Regions from separate parts of the Microbacterium deferens genome, predicted to be linked through region 2. Evidence: predicted binding sites of a transcription regulator. Region 2 holds the regulator's gene; the other holds the start of a gene.

Region 1 (7,427 bases), on a different contig from region 2:
CGCAACGGCGGGGGCTCGACGGGCGACCGGCCGACCACCGACGACTAGGCTGGAACCATGCCTCATTACGACGTCGTCATCCTCGGCGCGGGCCCCGGCGGGTATGTCGCGGCAGTGCGAAGCGCCCAGCTCGGACTGTCCACCGCGATCATCGAAGAGAAGTACTGGGGCGGTGTGTGCCTCAACGTGGGCTGCATCCCCTCGAAGGCTCTCATCCGCAACGCCGACCTCGCTCACACCTTCCACTCGCAGGCGGATCTGTTCGGGATCTCCGGCGATGTCTCGTTCGACTTCGGGGTGGCCTGGGACCGCAGCCGTAAGGTCGCGGATACCCACGTCAAGGGCATCCACTACCTCATGAAGAAGAACAAGGTCACCGAGTACGAGGGCCGCGGTACCTTCCTCGACGCGAACAGCATCGAGGTCGCGAAGGCCGACGGGTCGACCGAGAAGGTCACCTTCGACAACGCCATCATCTCGACCGGGTCGACCGTGCGCCTCCTCCCGGGTGTGACGCTGAGCGAGAACGTCGTCACCTACGAGGAGCAGATCCTCAACCGCGATCTGCCCGAATCGATCGTCGTCGTCGGCGCCGGCGCCATCGGCATGGAGTTCGCCTACGTGCTGACGAACTACGGCGTCAAGGTCACGATCATCGAGTTCCTCGACCGCGCCCTCCCCAACGAGGACGTCGAGGTCTCGAAGGAGATCCAGAAGCAGTACAAGAAGTACGGCGTCGACATCCTCACCTCTACCAAGGTCGAGACCGTGGTCGACTCCGGCGACAAGGTCACCGTCACCTACACAGGGAAAGACGGCGCCCAGGGCTCCATCGACGCCGACCGCGTGCTCATGTCGATCGGTTTCGCGCCCCGCGTCGAGGGCTTCGGTCTCGACAAGACGGGTGTCGAGCTCACCGAGCGCGGCGCGATCGCGATCGACGACTACATGCGCACCAACGTGCCGCACATCTACGCGATCGGTGACGTCACCGCGAAGCTGCAGCTCGCGCACGTGGCTGAGGCGCAGGGCGTCGTGGCCGCCGAGACGATCGGAAAGGCTGAGACCCAGACGCTGGGCGACTACCGCATGATGCCGCGCGCGACGTTCTGCTCGCCGCAGGTCGCGAGCTTCGGACTCACCGAGCAGCAGGCACGCGACGCCGGTCACGACGTGAAGGTCGCGAAGTTCCCCTTCTCGGCGAACGGCAAGGCGAACGGCCTCGGCGAACCCATCGGGTTCGTGAAGCTCATCGCCGACGCCGAGCACCTCGAGCTGCTCGGAGGCCACCTCATCGGACCCGACGTGTCGGAGCTCCTCCCCGAGCTCACGCTTGCGCAGAAGTGGGATCTCACCGCTCTCGAGGCCGCCCGCAACGTCCACACCCACCCGACCCTGTCGGAGGCCGTGCAAGAAGCGTTCCACGGTCTTGCGGGACACATGATCAATATCTGACACTGAACACAACCGCGACGCCGCCCCGATTCGAAGCCGGGGGCGGCGTCGCGGTGTTTTCTGCCCGCGCACGAGGTGAGATGGGCCGCGTTGAGGCGAGGGACGCGGCTCAGAAGGGCACGGCTCAGAAGGGCACTGGCTCGCGCGGGCGGGGGCACGGGCCGGGAGGGCACGGGCCAGGAGGGCGCGGGCCAGGAGGGCGCGGGTCAGAAGGGTGCGGTGCCTTGGGGTGAGCGGTCGTCGTCGGGTGCGGGTCGGAAGACGGGGACTTTCCGTTCGGGTCGCACGATGAATCGTCTGCCCCCGGGGGATTTCCATTCGAGTGCGCCGCCGCTGTCGGGGATCTGTGTCACGCACCACCCGCCGTGGTGCTTGATGGTGTGATGCCCGACGCACAGTGGGCCGAGGTTCGTGAGTTCGGTGGTGCCGCCGTGTTCCCACGCGAGTTGGTGGTCGATCTGGCACCTTCGGGCAGGGGTTCCGCATCCGGGAGCCATGCAGGTCGCCGCCCGCCACTCCACGAGTCGTCGTAACGCCGCCGGGGTGCGGTACTGGTCACGGCCGACGGAAAGCACCATCCCCGTCTCGGGGTGGGTGAGCACCCGCATCCACCCGTCCGCGCCGCCGCAGAGTTCCCGGGCCTGCTCGATGGGGATCGGCCCCACCCCCTCCACCACCGCCGGGGCCGTGTTCGCGTGCTCGTCATCGAGCAGCGACAACACCGGCACCGTGACGGCCACAGTCGCGCGGATTCCGCGCGCCGCGTCGGGGTGGGCGGGCACGTCCCCATCGACGAGAAGGTCGACCATGACGTCCGCACGCAACTCGTCCAGAGAACGCTCCTCGCCCTCCTGGTCGCCGAGGGCGTGTGCGATCGCGGTCGCGCGGTGCTGGATCGCGTGGGCCTTCACCGCGGAGGTGTAGAGCATCACCCAACTCATCCCGTCCTCCGCCGGCTGCACCACCACCCGCCGCTCCCGCACCGCTTCCGCATGCCGCTCACTGAGCGTCGCCGCCCGCACCGTGTCCACGAGCTTCCGCAGCAACCGGCGGAACGACCCCAACGCGTGGGTCGTGGCAAGGTCGACGGCGAGCGGCACCACCTGATCCCGCAACTCCGGCTCCACCTGGTCGACCAGCTCCACGAACACGTCCGCGTGCCGCTCCGTGGTGCGTGCGTGGGAGAGGGCGTCGAGCATCGCCGGGTACCGGTTCACGAGACCATCCGCGGTCGCCAGCATCCGCTCTGCGATGTGCTCGGTCACCTGCAACACCGTCGCAAGCTCGAGCCGCAGGGACCGCATCACGATCTCCGTCGTCTTCCCCCGAAACACCGCCGCCTCGGCCACCGCCTCCCGCCGCAACCCCTCCACTCGCTCGAACCGTTGCGCCGCGAACACCGACATCAACGTCGACACATCCGCCACCGCATCCAGGCCATCACGGCCCGCCGCGACCGGATCACCGTCGACGTCGATCCACTCCTGCTCCTCGAACCACTCGCGCTCGTCGGGCCACTCCGAGCCAGCGGCCTCCGACTGCGGGGCATCGGCATCACGCCGCGCCTCACCGTCAGTCGGGGTACCACCGTTCGAGAACATGCTTACATTCTAGAACAAACGTACGACACTCGACCGAAAAGCCCGGCTCTGTGGATAACACCGACCGCGCGTCGGTCACGTCACACCGCGTTCTCGAGGAGATGCAGCAGCGTCCCGCCCAGATCGATCAACGCCCCGCGGGCAGACCCCGGGCCTGCATCCGTACCGGCGTCAGCCACCGGCGCCGACGCGCCCCTCCCCACCCCGGACGGGGCGGATCAGCGCCCGAGAACGCGACCGAGCTTGGAGTCGGATGCTGCGGGGCGACCGCCCACGGCTGCCACGGCCGCGTCGACCGCGGCGAAGAACGTCTCGCGGTCGGCGGGCGCGTCGGGGGCGGCGGGGCCGAGTTCCATCTCCCACTCCCGCCAGGTGGTGTCGCGCTCACCGCGCTCGTCACGACCGCGCACGCGGTCGTCGACGAACTCCGCTATCAGCCCGCCCTCGGCGTCGTGCAGGGCGTAGGCCGTGCGCGTGTTGCGGATGCGGGCGAGGAGCGTGAACGGCGGCGCGGCCCACGGGGCCACCGCGTCGACGATCGCCGGCGGAACGGCGCTCTCGTCGCCCTCTCCCAACGGCCACCCCCACTCCGAGCGACCGTCGGCGACAGATGCCTTCACATGCCAGCCGGCATCGGGACCGCCCTCGCGGCGACGGACGGCGACCCGTGCGCGGGCGAGATCGAGACCCGCGGTGTCGAAGTAGCGCGCATCCAGCTCACGCAGTTCCGCGTCACCGACGCGGGAGACTCCGGGCAGGCGTGACCAATCCGGAAGCGGGGTCTCGGCCGACACGTCGTACGTGCGCTCGACCTCGATCGAACGCGTGGGTTCGGACGAGGCCGCCGCGCTCAATCGTCTCGTCCGTCTTCGTTCGGGTTGATGTCCTGGGTCGCTTCGGCGTAGGTGAAGACGGCCTCGGTGGGTCCGTCGCTGTCGCCGGTGTTCTCGAGGTCGCCGCCGCGGCGGTAGACCAGCTGGCCCTCGCCGTAGGGGACGATGAGCGAGTCGTCGACGTCGTCTTCGAGAGGGATCACCTGGCCGTCGAGCGGCCCGCCAGTCAGTCGTGCAAGTGCCATGTCGCCCAGCGTAGTCCGAAGCATCCGCTGTGGAGACGGCCCTCCCTCACAGAGGGCGATGACCTATGATCACTCGCGTGAAGGCTCTCCGCACGTTCACCGTCCGTCCCGTCCTCTCGCCCGCACTGGCGCCGCTCGACCGTCTCGCGACGAATTGGCGGTGGTCGTGGAGTCGCGCCACGTCGTCGCTGTTCGCCTCCATGGACCACGATCTCTGGGCCAGGGTCGACGAGAACCCCTCACGACTGCTCGGCACCATCGGCCAAGCGCGTCTCGACGAGCTGGCGTCGGACGAGGGCTTCGTCGCCCGCGTGCGGGCCGAAGACGAACGCCTCGAGGCCTATCTCACCGGGGAGCGCTGGTTCCAGGGCCTCGCCGACCCCAAGCCCGCGCACATCGCGTACTTCTCCCCCGAGTTCGGTGTCGACGGATCGCTTCCGCAGTACTCGGGAGGCCTCGGCATCCTCGCCGGCGACCACCTCAAGAGCGCGTCCGACCTGGGTGTGCCGCTGACGGGCGTCGGACTCTTCTACCGCGCCGGGTACTTCCGACAGTCGATCGGCGACGACGGCTGGCAGCACGAGAGCTACCCGGTGCTCGACCCCTACGGCCTCGGACTTCGGCAGCTGCAGGAGCCCGACGGGTCACCCGTCGAGATCTCGCTCGAGCTCCCGGCCGGCAGAACCCTGTTCGCCCGAGTCTGGGTGGCCGACATCGGTCGCGTTCCGCTGCTGCTTCTCGACGCCGAGACCCCGTCGAACTCGGAGGATCTGCGACGCGTCACCGATCGTCTCTACGGCGGCGGGGGCGAGCACCGGCTGCACCAGGAGCTGCTGCTCGGTATCGGGGGCGTCCGCGCGGTGCGGGCCTGGTGCCGCATCACCGGCCGGCCCGAACCCGACGTCTTCCACACGAACGAAGGCCACGCCGGATTCCAGGGCCTCGAGCGCATGTCGGAATTCATCGCCCGCGACGGGCTGTCGTTCGAGGTGGCCCTGGCGCAGGTGCGGGCCTCGACCGTCTTCACGACCCACACCCCGGTGCCCGCCGGCATCGACCGCTTCCCGCGGACGCTCGTCGCCGACTACCTCTCCGGGGGGCTGCTCGCCGGCATCGACGGCACCCGCGCCCTCGCACTCGGACTCGAGGACTACGACTGCGGCGATCCGCACGTGTTCAACATGGCCGTCCTCGGACTCCATCTCGGTCAGCACGCCAACGGTGTCTCGCTGCTGCACGGCGCGGTCAGCCGCGGCATGTTCGGCGCCCTCTGGCCCGGGATCGACTCCGACGAGGTGCCGATCACGTCGATCACGAACGGCGTGCACGCGCCGACCTGGGTGCACCCGTCGCTGAAAGCGCTGAGCGAGCGCGGGTTCGGCGACGCCCTCACCGCAGACCACGACTGGCGCGACCGCGCGGCCGTTCCCGACGGCGAGCTCTGGGGAGTCCGCGTCGAGATGAAGCAGGAGCTCGTGGCCGAAGCCCGCCGCAGACTCGGGGCCGCAGCGTCCTCGTCGCCCGCGGCGTGGACGGCGAAGGTGCTCGACCCCGAGGTGCTCACGATCGGGTTCGCGCGCCGCGTGCCGACCTACAAGCGCCTGACGCTGATGCTGCGCGATCCCGAGCGCCTCACGCGTCTGCTCACCGATCCCGACCGTCCGGTGCAGATCGTCATCGGAGGGAAGTCCCACCCGGCCGACGACTCCGGGAAGACCCTCATCCAGCAGCTCGTGCGTTTCAGCCGCGACCCGAAGGTGCGCGAGCGGATCGTCTTCCTGCCCGACTACGACATCACCCTCGCCAAGAAGCTCTACCCCGGGTGCGACGTCTGGCTGAACACGCCGGTCCGCCCGCTCGAGGCGAGCGGCACGTCGGGCATGAAGGCGGCGCTCAACGGATCGCTCAACCTCTCCATCCTCGACGGCTGGTGGGACGAGTGGTACGACGGCCGCAACGGCTGGGCGATCCCCACGGCCGACACCGCGGCGAACGACGACGAGCGCGACGATGCCGAAGCATCCGCCCTCTACGACCTGATCGAGCACCAGCTCGTGCCGACCTTCTACGAGCGGGAGGGCGGAATCCCCGTCGGCTGGCTCGAGCGCGTGCGGCACACGATGACCGACCTCGGACGCAAGGCCACGAGCGATCGGATGGTGCGCGACTACGTCACGAGGCTCTACGCGCCCGCCTCGGCGAACGAACACGCCCTGAGCGCCGACGGCTTCGCCGGTGCGCGGGAATTCGCGGCGTTCCTCACCCGGGTGCGCGATGCATGGCCGCGGGTGTCGGTGCGGGCGGTCGACGCGACGGCCGTCTCGGCCCAGGCTCGCGCGGGCGACCGGATCTCGGTGCGGGCGATCGTCGACCTCGACGGACTCACCCCCGACGATGTGTCGGTGCAGCTCATCTCCGGCGCGATCGACGCTGACGGGACGCTGGCCGGCGAACGGACGACGATCGCACTGTCGGACGCGGGAGAGGAGGACTCGGCGACCGTGTTCGAGGGAAGCCTCGCCCTCGACGCGACCGGTCCGTTCGGCTACGCGGTGCGCGTGGTCCCTCGCCACGACCGGCTCGTGTCGGCCGTGGAGCTCGGCCTCGTCGCCGTCGCGACCTGAGTGATCAGACGCGAGCGCGGCGAGGAAGGCGCACCACGTCGAGAACGCCGGTCACTGCGGGTCGGACGCGCGCGAGCGCCGGCTCGAGCCCGAGATCGACGACCCGGATCTCGCCGACCACCGCGGGGCCGCGTCCCCTCACGAGACCCGCCTTCACCGCCCCGAACGTGACGGTGATCGACGCGGGCAGCACCGCGGAGTCGGCGGTGCCGTCGTCGGGGTGCAGGCCGCTCGGCAGATCGACGGCGATGACGGTTGTGCCGGATGCGGCGCTCACGGGCGCCAGCGATTCGACCACCGCTCGGGCGGCACCGCGCAGTCGAGGGTCGGGCACTGCGCCGATACCGAGGATGCCGTCGAGGATGACGGAGTACTCCCCCGGACAGGAGCAGACGTCGGCCGCGTGGCGCAGCTCGGCACCGGCACCCAGTGCCGTGCTCAGCGCCTCACGGTGCACCCGGTCGGAGGTGAGCACGATCTCGACGGGAACGAGCGGCGCGAGTTCGGCCGCCGCGAAGAGCGCGTCGCCGCCGTTGTCGCCGGCACCGGCCAGCACGAGTACGCGTCCGGGATGCTTCGCGAGCACGTCCCGCGCGATCTCGGCCAGAGCCGCGGCCGCTTCGAGCATGAGCGGTTCCCCCGCGGCCAGCAGAGGAGCCTCGGCGGCCC
Region 2 (7,427 bases):
GTTCGCCACGCTCGACACGTCCGTGCGCCGCTCCGAGACCGCAGACGGGCGCGTGTACACGCTGACCGACACCGTCGGTTTCGTACGCAACCTCCCGCACCAGCTGGTCGAGGCGTTCCGTTCCACGCTCGAGGAGGTCGGCGACGCCGACGTCATCGTGCACGTGGTGGATGGCTCGCACCCCGACCCCGCCGCGCAGCTCGCGACGGTTCGCGATGTCATGGGCGACGTCGGTGCGCGATCGACACGCGAGATCGTCGTCTTCAACAAGGCGGATCTCATCGATGCCGACTCGCGTCTCGTGCTGCGCGGCCTCGAGTCCTCCGCGCTGTTCGTGTCCTCGCGTACCGGCGAGGGAATCGACGAGCTGCGCGCGGTGATCGAGGAGGCCCTGCCTCTGCCCGCCGTGGAGGTGCGCGCCGTGGTGCCGTACGACCGCGGTGATCTGGTCTCCGCGGCGCACGAGAGCGGCATCATCGTCTCGCAGGAGCACCAGGCCGAAGGAACATTCCTGCACGCCCACGTCGGGGCGAAGCTGGCCTCCGACCTGCAGCCGTTCCTGGCCTGACCTCTCCGCAGCATCCGTCTCCGCAGCATCCGTCTGTGCCGGGGCCGGATGCTGCGGACGAGTCGTCAGTCGAGAGTGAGCTCGGGCACGTCGGGCGTGTCGAATCCGAAGGCCGCACCGAGGAACGCCAGTTCGCTCTCGAGAGCGTGGACGATCGTTTCGGCGGTGCGGAAGCCGTGCCCCTCGCCGTCGTACAGGACGTACGCGTGCGGGACCCCTCGCGCGACGAGGGCATCGCGGATGGCCTCGGCCTGCGCGGGCGGTACGACGGCGTCTTCCGACCCCTGGAGGATGAGCATCGGCACACGGAATCGGTCGGCCGACGTCAGCGGTGAGCGCTCGATGTAGAGCGGCTCGGCCTCGGGGAGCGGGCCGATGAGGCCGTCGAGATAGCGCGCTTCGAAGTCGTGCGTGTCGGCGGCGAGGGCACGGGCGTCCCCGACGCCGTACCGCGAGATACCGGCCGCGAAGACGTCGGTGCGGACGAGGGCCGACAGCACCGTCCATCCGCCGGCGGAGCCGCCCTCGATCGCGATCCGCGACGGGTCGGCGAGCCCGTCGTCGCTGAGAGCGGTCGCGGCGGCGGCCACGTCGTCGACGTCGACGACGCCCCACTGCCCGCGAAGGCGATCGCGGTAGGGGCGTCCGTAGCCGGTCGAACCGCCGTAGTTGACGTCGAGCACACCGATTCCGCGGCTTGTGAAGTACGCGATCTTGGCCGACGCCGCAGGACCCACGTGCGACGTCGGACCCCCGTGCACCAGCACGAGGTACGGCGGCTTCTCATCCGCCGGGGCGGTCACCTCGGGATTCGTCGGCGGGTAGGCGAAGGCATGCACCGGCCCGTGGGGTCCGGGGGCGGTGATCGACCGCGCGGTCGGGAACCACTCCGGGCCCGGGCCGTTCGAGCCGCCGGCGAGGCGTTCCACCGTCGGAGCACCGAGATCGCTCGCGTCGACGAGCCAGAGACCGGCGCCGCCCGAGGCGGTCGCACCCGAGACGAGCGCGCGCGTCGTCGAGACGTCCTCGACGGCAGCGCCGGCGACGATCGGTACCGGCAGCGGGTCGACCCGGTCGCCGTCGACCATGACGAGTTCGTCGGCCCCGTTCGTGCGGACCGCGACGAGGCGACCGTCGTCGAGCGCTCCGAACCAGCGCGTACCGAGCACCCAGAGCGCGCCGCCGGTGTCGGCGTCTGCCGGAGCCAGGGCGACGGGCGCGGCGTCGCCGTCTGCACGCCAGAGGTTCCACCGTCCGGTCGGGTCATCGGAGTAGGTCACCTCGTTCGGGGCCGTCCACACCGGCTGCAGCGCGGCCGTGCCGCGGGCGTTGATCGTCCGCGGAGCGGATGCGCGGCCGTCGACGATCTCGGCGATGCGCAGCTGCGTGCGATCCCAGGGCATGTCGGGGTGGTTCCACGCGACCCAGGCCAGACGCGCGCCGTCGGGAGAGATCGCGGGTTGCGCGACGAAGTCGGTGCCGCCCGCCACGCTCACGAGGCGATCGGCATCGTCGGCGGCCGACCCGTCGAGCGGGATCCGCACGATGTCGCGAGCGGGTACCGGGGCTCCTTCGTGGCGTTCGCGGACGGCCAGCAGCGTCCCTGCGCCCCACGTGAGTCCCGCGAATCGCGCGGAGGGGTCATCGGGGGTGAGCGGGCGCGGGCGACCGCCGGGCGTGAGTGCCCACACGCGTTGGTCGGATTTCTCGGAGAAGACCAGCTCGCCGTCGGCGGCCGTCCACGCACCGCCTCCGTACTCGTGGACGCGCGAGCGCGCGCTGAGCGGAGCGGGGAGTAGATCGTCGATCGATCCGTCGGGTCGCCGGCGCAGGACCGTCGTTCGTCCGCCCTCGGAGGGCATCGTCTGACCCCACCAGATGTCGTCGCCGACGAAACGTGCTCCGTCGGTGCGCGGAGACGCAGCGGCGACAGACGTCGCACGGAAGGGGGAGGGCCAGGAACCGTAGGGGAGCGGGGAATCCATCCCCTCACCCTAGGGCGGGGGTCGGACGGGGATCAGACGGCCCGCAGCACCGCCACGACCTTGCCGAGGACGACGGCGTCGTCGCCGAGGATCGGCTCGAAGGCGCTGTTGCGCGGGAGGAGCCAGGTGTGGCCGTCGCGTCGGCGGAACGTCTTCACCGTGGCCTCGTCATCGAGCATCGCCGCGACGATCTCGCCGTTCTCGGCGTTCTGCTGCGAACGCACGACCACCCAGTCGCCGTCGCAGATGGCGGCGTCGATCATCGACTCGCCCGAGACCTTCAGCATGAACAGATCGCCCTTGCCCACGAGCTGTCGGGGCAGGGGGAAGATCTCATCCACCTGCTGGTCGGCGGTGATGGGAACTCCGGCGGCGATGCGCCCGACGAGGGGGACGAGCGCGGCGTCGCCCACGGCCGGGGCGTTGTCGGCGGGGTTCTCGACCGACGTGCCGGGGAGGTCGATCAGCACTTCCATCGCGCGCGTCTTGCCGGGGTCGCGACGGAGGTAGCCGCTCAATTCGAGCTGGTTGAGCTGGTGCGTGACGCTGGAGAGCGATTTGAGTCCGACCGCGTCGCCGATCTCTCGCATGCTGGGCGGGTACCCGTGACGGCTGATCGAGCGCTGGATCACTTCGAGGATCGCCATCTGCTTGTCGCTCAGGCTCTTGCGGCGGCGGGTCTGCGGTTTATCCCGGGCGCCGGACGGCATCGCGTCGCTCATTCTGGCTGCTCCCTCTCGCGCCCGAGGGGCGCCGGTCTTCGAATGTCGGAGGTCCGTGATGGTGTCTCCCTGTCGAAACCGTATACGGATTCGCACGCACTCAGCGGCTGCCTGCCGCGTGTCGCGTTCGATCCATCTCCGAGAAGAACGGTGTTGACACCCTGACTGTATCGAAGATAGATTCGGAAGAGAGCTTCGCATCCGGTACTCCGGCCCGAGCGCCGGATGCGAATCTCTCACCTGAGGAGGAACCCCATGACCAGCATCGGCATCGCCCCCGTCGTCCCGACCACGCGTCTTCGTCTGACTGCGCGCGGTCGCCGGGTGCTCACCGGTCTCGCCGCGTTCCCGTTCGTGGTGGCCATCGCCGTCGCGGCGATCAGCGGCGGTTCTGCGCTGGCATCCCGCGATGCGGGTGCGCCAGCGGGCACGTTCACCGAGGTCACCGTCATGGCCGGTGAGTCGCTCTGGGGCATCGCCCAGGAGGTCGCGCCGTCCGCCGATCCGCGCGACGTGGTCGACGCGATCGTGCGACTGAACGCCCTCGATGGGGTGGAGCTCTCCGCGGGCCAGCGGCTCGCCATTCCTGCGGAGTACTCCTCGGCCCCCTGAGCCCGCCCTACCATCGAAGGGTGACCACGAGGCTCGATGACCTTCCGCTCCGCGACGATCTGCGCGGAATGAAACCCTACGGTGCGCCCCAGGCGGCGTTGCCGGTAGCTCTGAACGTGAACGAGAACACGCATCCGGTGCCCGACGACGTCGCCGGTGACATCCTCGACGCGGTGGCACGTGCCCTGCGCGATGTGAACCGTTACCCCGACCGCGAGTTCACCGCACTTCGCGAAGCGTTCGCCGACTACCTGGGCGAGGGGCTCACTCGCGAGCAGATCTGGGCCGGTAACGGGTCGAACGAGGTACTTCAGCACCTGCTGCAGGCCTTCGCGGGGCCCGGTCGCACCGCCTTCTCGTTCGATCCGACGTATTCGATGTACCCGCTGCTCACGCGAGGCACGGGCGCCCGATGGGTGTCGGGTGCGCGGTCGCACGACTACACCGTGTCGGCCGCCTCGGCGGCCGAGCAGATCTCGGAGGTGCGCCCTGACGTGACCTTCCTCTGCGCGCCGAACAACCCAACCGGAACCCCGATGTCGCTCGACGTGATCGAGGCCGCCTATGACGCGACCGAGGGCATCGTCATCGTCGACGAGGCGTATCAGGAGTTCGCCCCGCACGACGCGCCCTCGGCGGTCAGCCTCCTCCCCGGGCGAGAGCGCCTGGTCGTGTCTCGCACGATGAGCAAGGCCTTCGCCTTCGCGGGAGCACGGGTCGGATACCTCGCGGCCGATCCCGCGCTGATCGACGCCTTACGACTCGTACGGCTGCCGTATCACCTGAGTGCGCTCACCCAGGCGGCGGCGACGGCGGCTCTCGGACACGCCGCCACGATGCTCGGCATGGTCGACGAGATCGTGTCGCAGCGCGACCGGATCTCCGCGACCGTCGAAGCCCTCGGATATCAGGCGCACGAGTCGTGGACGAACTTCGTGCTGTTCGGGGGCGTATCAGACCCGGCAGCGACCTGGCAGGCGTTGTACGACCGTGGAGTGCTGATCCGTGACATCGGCATCCCTCACCACCTGCGGGTCACGGCAGGGACGGCCGACGAGACGACCGCGTTCCTCGACGCACTGGCCTCGGTAGGATCGGGCTCATGACCGGCCCCTCCCGAACCGCCTCGATCCGCCGCGCGACCAGCGAGTCGAGCGTCGAGCTGGAGCTCAACCTCGACGGCTCGGGCAAGAGCTCGATCGACACGTCGGTTCCCTTCTTCGACCACATGCTGACGGCGTTCGCGAAGCACTCGCTGACCGATCTCACCGTCCGCGCGGCGGGTGACACGCACATCGACGCCCACCACACCGTCGAGGACGTGTCGATCGTGCTCGGCACGGCGATCCGCGAGGCCCTCGGCGACAAGGCCGGCATCTCGCGGTACGGCGATGCCCTGGTGCCGCTCGACGAGGCCCTCGCTCAGGCGGTCGTCGACATCAGCGGACGCCCTTACCTCGTGCACTCGGGTGAACCCGACGGTTTCGAGCAGCACCTCATCGGAGGGCACTTCACAGGCTCGCTGGTTCGCCACACGTTCGAGGCGATCGCGTTCAACGGCGCCCTCACTGTGCACGTCCGCGTTCTGGGCGGCCGTGACCCTCACCACATCGCGGAGGCGGAGTACAAGGCGTTCGCGCGTGCATTCCGCCAGGCGAAGGCGTTTGACCGCCTGGTCGACGGCATCCCGAGCACGAAGGGCGCCCTGTGAGCTCGCGTCCCGTCGTCGCGGTGCTCGACTACGGATCGGGCAACGTCCACTCCGCCGTCAAGGCTCTGGTGGCAGCCGGTGCCGACGCGCGCCTCACTCGTGATCGCGATCTCGTGCTGGAGGCCGACGGCCTGGTCGTGCCCGGGGTCGGCGCCTTCGAGGCCGTCATGGGGGCGCTGCGCGCTCACCGCGGGGGCGATCTGATCGATCGGCGCCTCGCCGGAGGCCGCCCCGTGCTCGGTATCTGTGTCGGTATGCAGGTGCTGTTCGAGCGGGGCGTCGAGCGCGGCGTCGACAGCGAGGGGTTGGGGGAGTGGCCGGGTGCCGTGACCCAGCTCGAGGCGCCTGTCCTGCCGCACATGGGGTGGAACACCGTTCGCCCCGATGCGGGGTCGCGCCTGTTCGCCGGCATCGAGAACGAGCGCTTCTACTTCGTGCACTCGTACGCCGCCCAGCGCTGGGAACTCGACGTGCAGCCGCCTTTCCCGGCGCCGTCGCTGACGTGGTGCGACTACGGCGAGCCGTTCCTCGCCGCGGTCGAGAACGGTCCGCTGGCCGCAACGCAGTTCCACCCCGAGAAATCGGGGGATGCGGGCATCCGCCTGCTCGCCAATTGGATCGACGGCCTCGGCGCCGCTACTGTCTAACCTCGTGCCACAGCGAGCGACCGGCGTCCGCGTGCACGAGGAGCCATGAACGATTTCGCGTCAACACCCGAGCTGATCCTCCTCCCCGCTGTCGATGTCGCAGGCGGCAAGGCCGTGCGGCTGACGCAGGGCGAGGCGGGTACCGAGACGAACTACGGCGATCCGGTCGATGCGGCCGCCGACTTCGCACGCCAGGGCGCGGGCTGGATCCATCTGGTCGACCTCGATGCGGCCTTCGGGCGCGGCAACAACACCGCGGTGATGCGTCGAGTCATCAAGCAGGTGCGCGGCGTCCAGGTGGAGCTCTCCGGGGGCATCCGAGACGACCGCTCGCTCGAGGCCGCTCTCGACAGCGGCGCCAGCCGCATCAACCTCGGTACCGCGGCGCTGGAGAACCCCGAGTGGGCCGCCGACGTCATCGGCCGCTACGGCGACGCGATCGCTGTCGGCCTCGACGTGCGTGGGACGACACTCGCCGCGCGGGGATGGACCCGCGACGGCGGTGACCTCTGGACCGTCCTCGCGCGTCTCGAAGACGCCGGTTGCAGCCGATACGTCGTCACCGACGTGACGAAGGACGGCACGCTCAAGGGCCCGAACATCGACCTTCTCCGCGAGATCGCCGAGCGCACACCCAAGCCTGTCGTGGCCTCGGGCGGCGTCTCGAGCCTCGACGACATCGCGGCCCTTCGCGAACTCGTGCCGCTCGGCGTCGAAGGCGCGATCGTGGGCAAGGCACTCTACGCCGGGGCGTTCACCCTGGCTGAGGCACTGGATGTCGCCGGAGGCTGACACTCCCGCGGGCGACTCCGCAGGGGTCCCCTGGGAGGGGCGACGCTTCGAAGACAATCGCCACGCGGCCGACGACGGTTCCGCCGATCCGGCGCTGTTGGTCGCGCTGACCGCCGACGCCGACGGTGCGCGGGATGCGCGCGCGGTCGTCGAGGCCTATCGCACCGCTCGCCTGCTCATTCCGCTGGTCGCCGACAAGGGCGACGAGGGCGTGGGTCCGCACGGTCTCGTCGTGGACAAGACGCAGGAACTCTCCATCGTCACCGTGGCGGCCCCCGACGGGCGCAAGGTGCTGCCGGTCTTCACGTCGGTGGACGCGATGAAGCGGTGGGATTCTGTGGCCAGGCCCATCCCCGCAGACGGCGTGCGCACGGCGGTCGCCGCGGCCGG

The links. Region 2 encodes LexA, which represses DNA repair genes until DNA is damaged. Its sites were predicted from a motif close to TCGAACANNTGTTCGA; they were not measured.
Region 1: a site for LexA is predicted at 3,067-3,082, ahead of ABTU82_RS13670 (HNH endonuclease signature motif containing protein). Genes of this name have one in related genera too.

Annotation. Positions count from the first base shown of each region.
Region 1 covers NZ_JBEUWT010000003.1:292,652-300,078, forward strand. Annotated here, with positions in the region: gene ABTU82_RS13660 (copper resistance CopC family protein) at 1-48, shown strand, start outside; gene lpdA (dihydrolipoyl dehydrogenase) at 58-1,455, shown strand; gene ABTU82_RS13670 (HNH endonuclease signature motif containing protein) at 1,662-3,056, opposite strand; gene ABTU82_RS13675 (CYTH domain-containing protein) at 3,275-3,910, opposite strand; gene ABTU82_RS13680 (response regulator) at 3,907-4,134, opposite strand; gene glgP (alpha-glucan family phosphorylase) at 4,212-6,758, shown strand; gene ABTU82_RS13690 (NAD(P)H-hydrate epimerase) at 6,763-7,427, opposite strand, start outside.
Region 2 covers NZ_JBEUWT010000004.1:21,447-28,873, reverse strand. Annotated here, with positions in the region: gene hflX (GTPase HflX) at 1-568, shown strand, start outside; gene ABTU82_RS13920 (S9 family peptidase) at 634-2,553, opposite strand; gene lexA (transcriptional repressor LexA) at 2,586-3,263, opposite strand; gene ABTU82_RS13910 (LysM peptidoglycan-binding domain-containing protein) at 3,531-3,887, shown strand; gene ABTU82_RS13905 (histidinol-phosphate transaminase) at 3,908-4,993, shown strand; gene hisB (imidazoleglycerol-phosphate dehydratase HisB) at 4,990-5,598, shown strand; gene hisH (imidazole glycerol phosphate synthase subunit HisH) at 5,595-6,245, shown strand; gene priA (bifunctional 1-(5-phosphoribosyl)-5-((5-phosphoribosylamino)methylideneamino)imidazole-4-carboxamide isomerase/phosphoribosylanthranilate isomerase PriA) at 6,291-7,037, shown strand; gene ABTU82_RS13885 (SseB family protein) at 7,021-7,427, shown strand, end outside.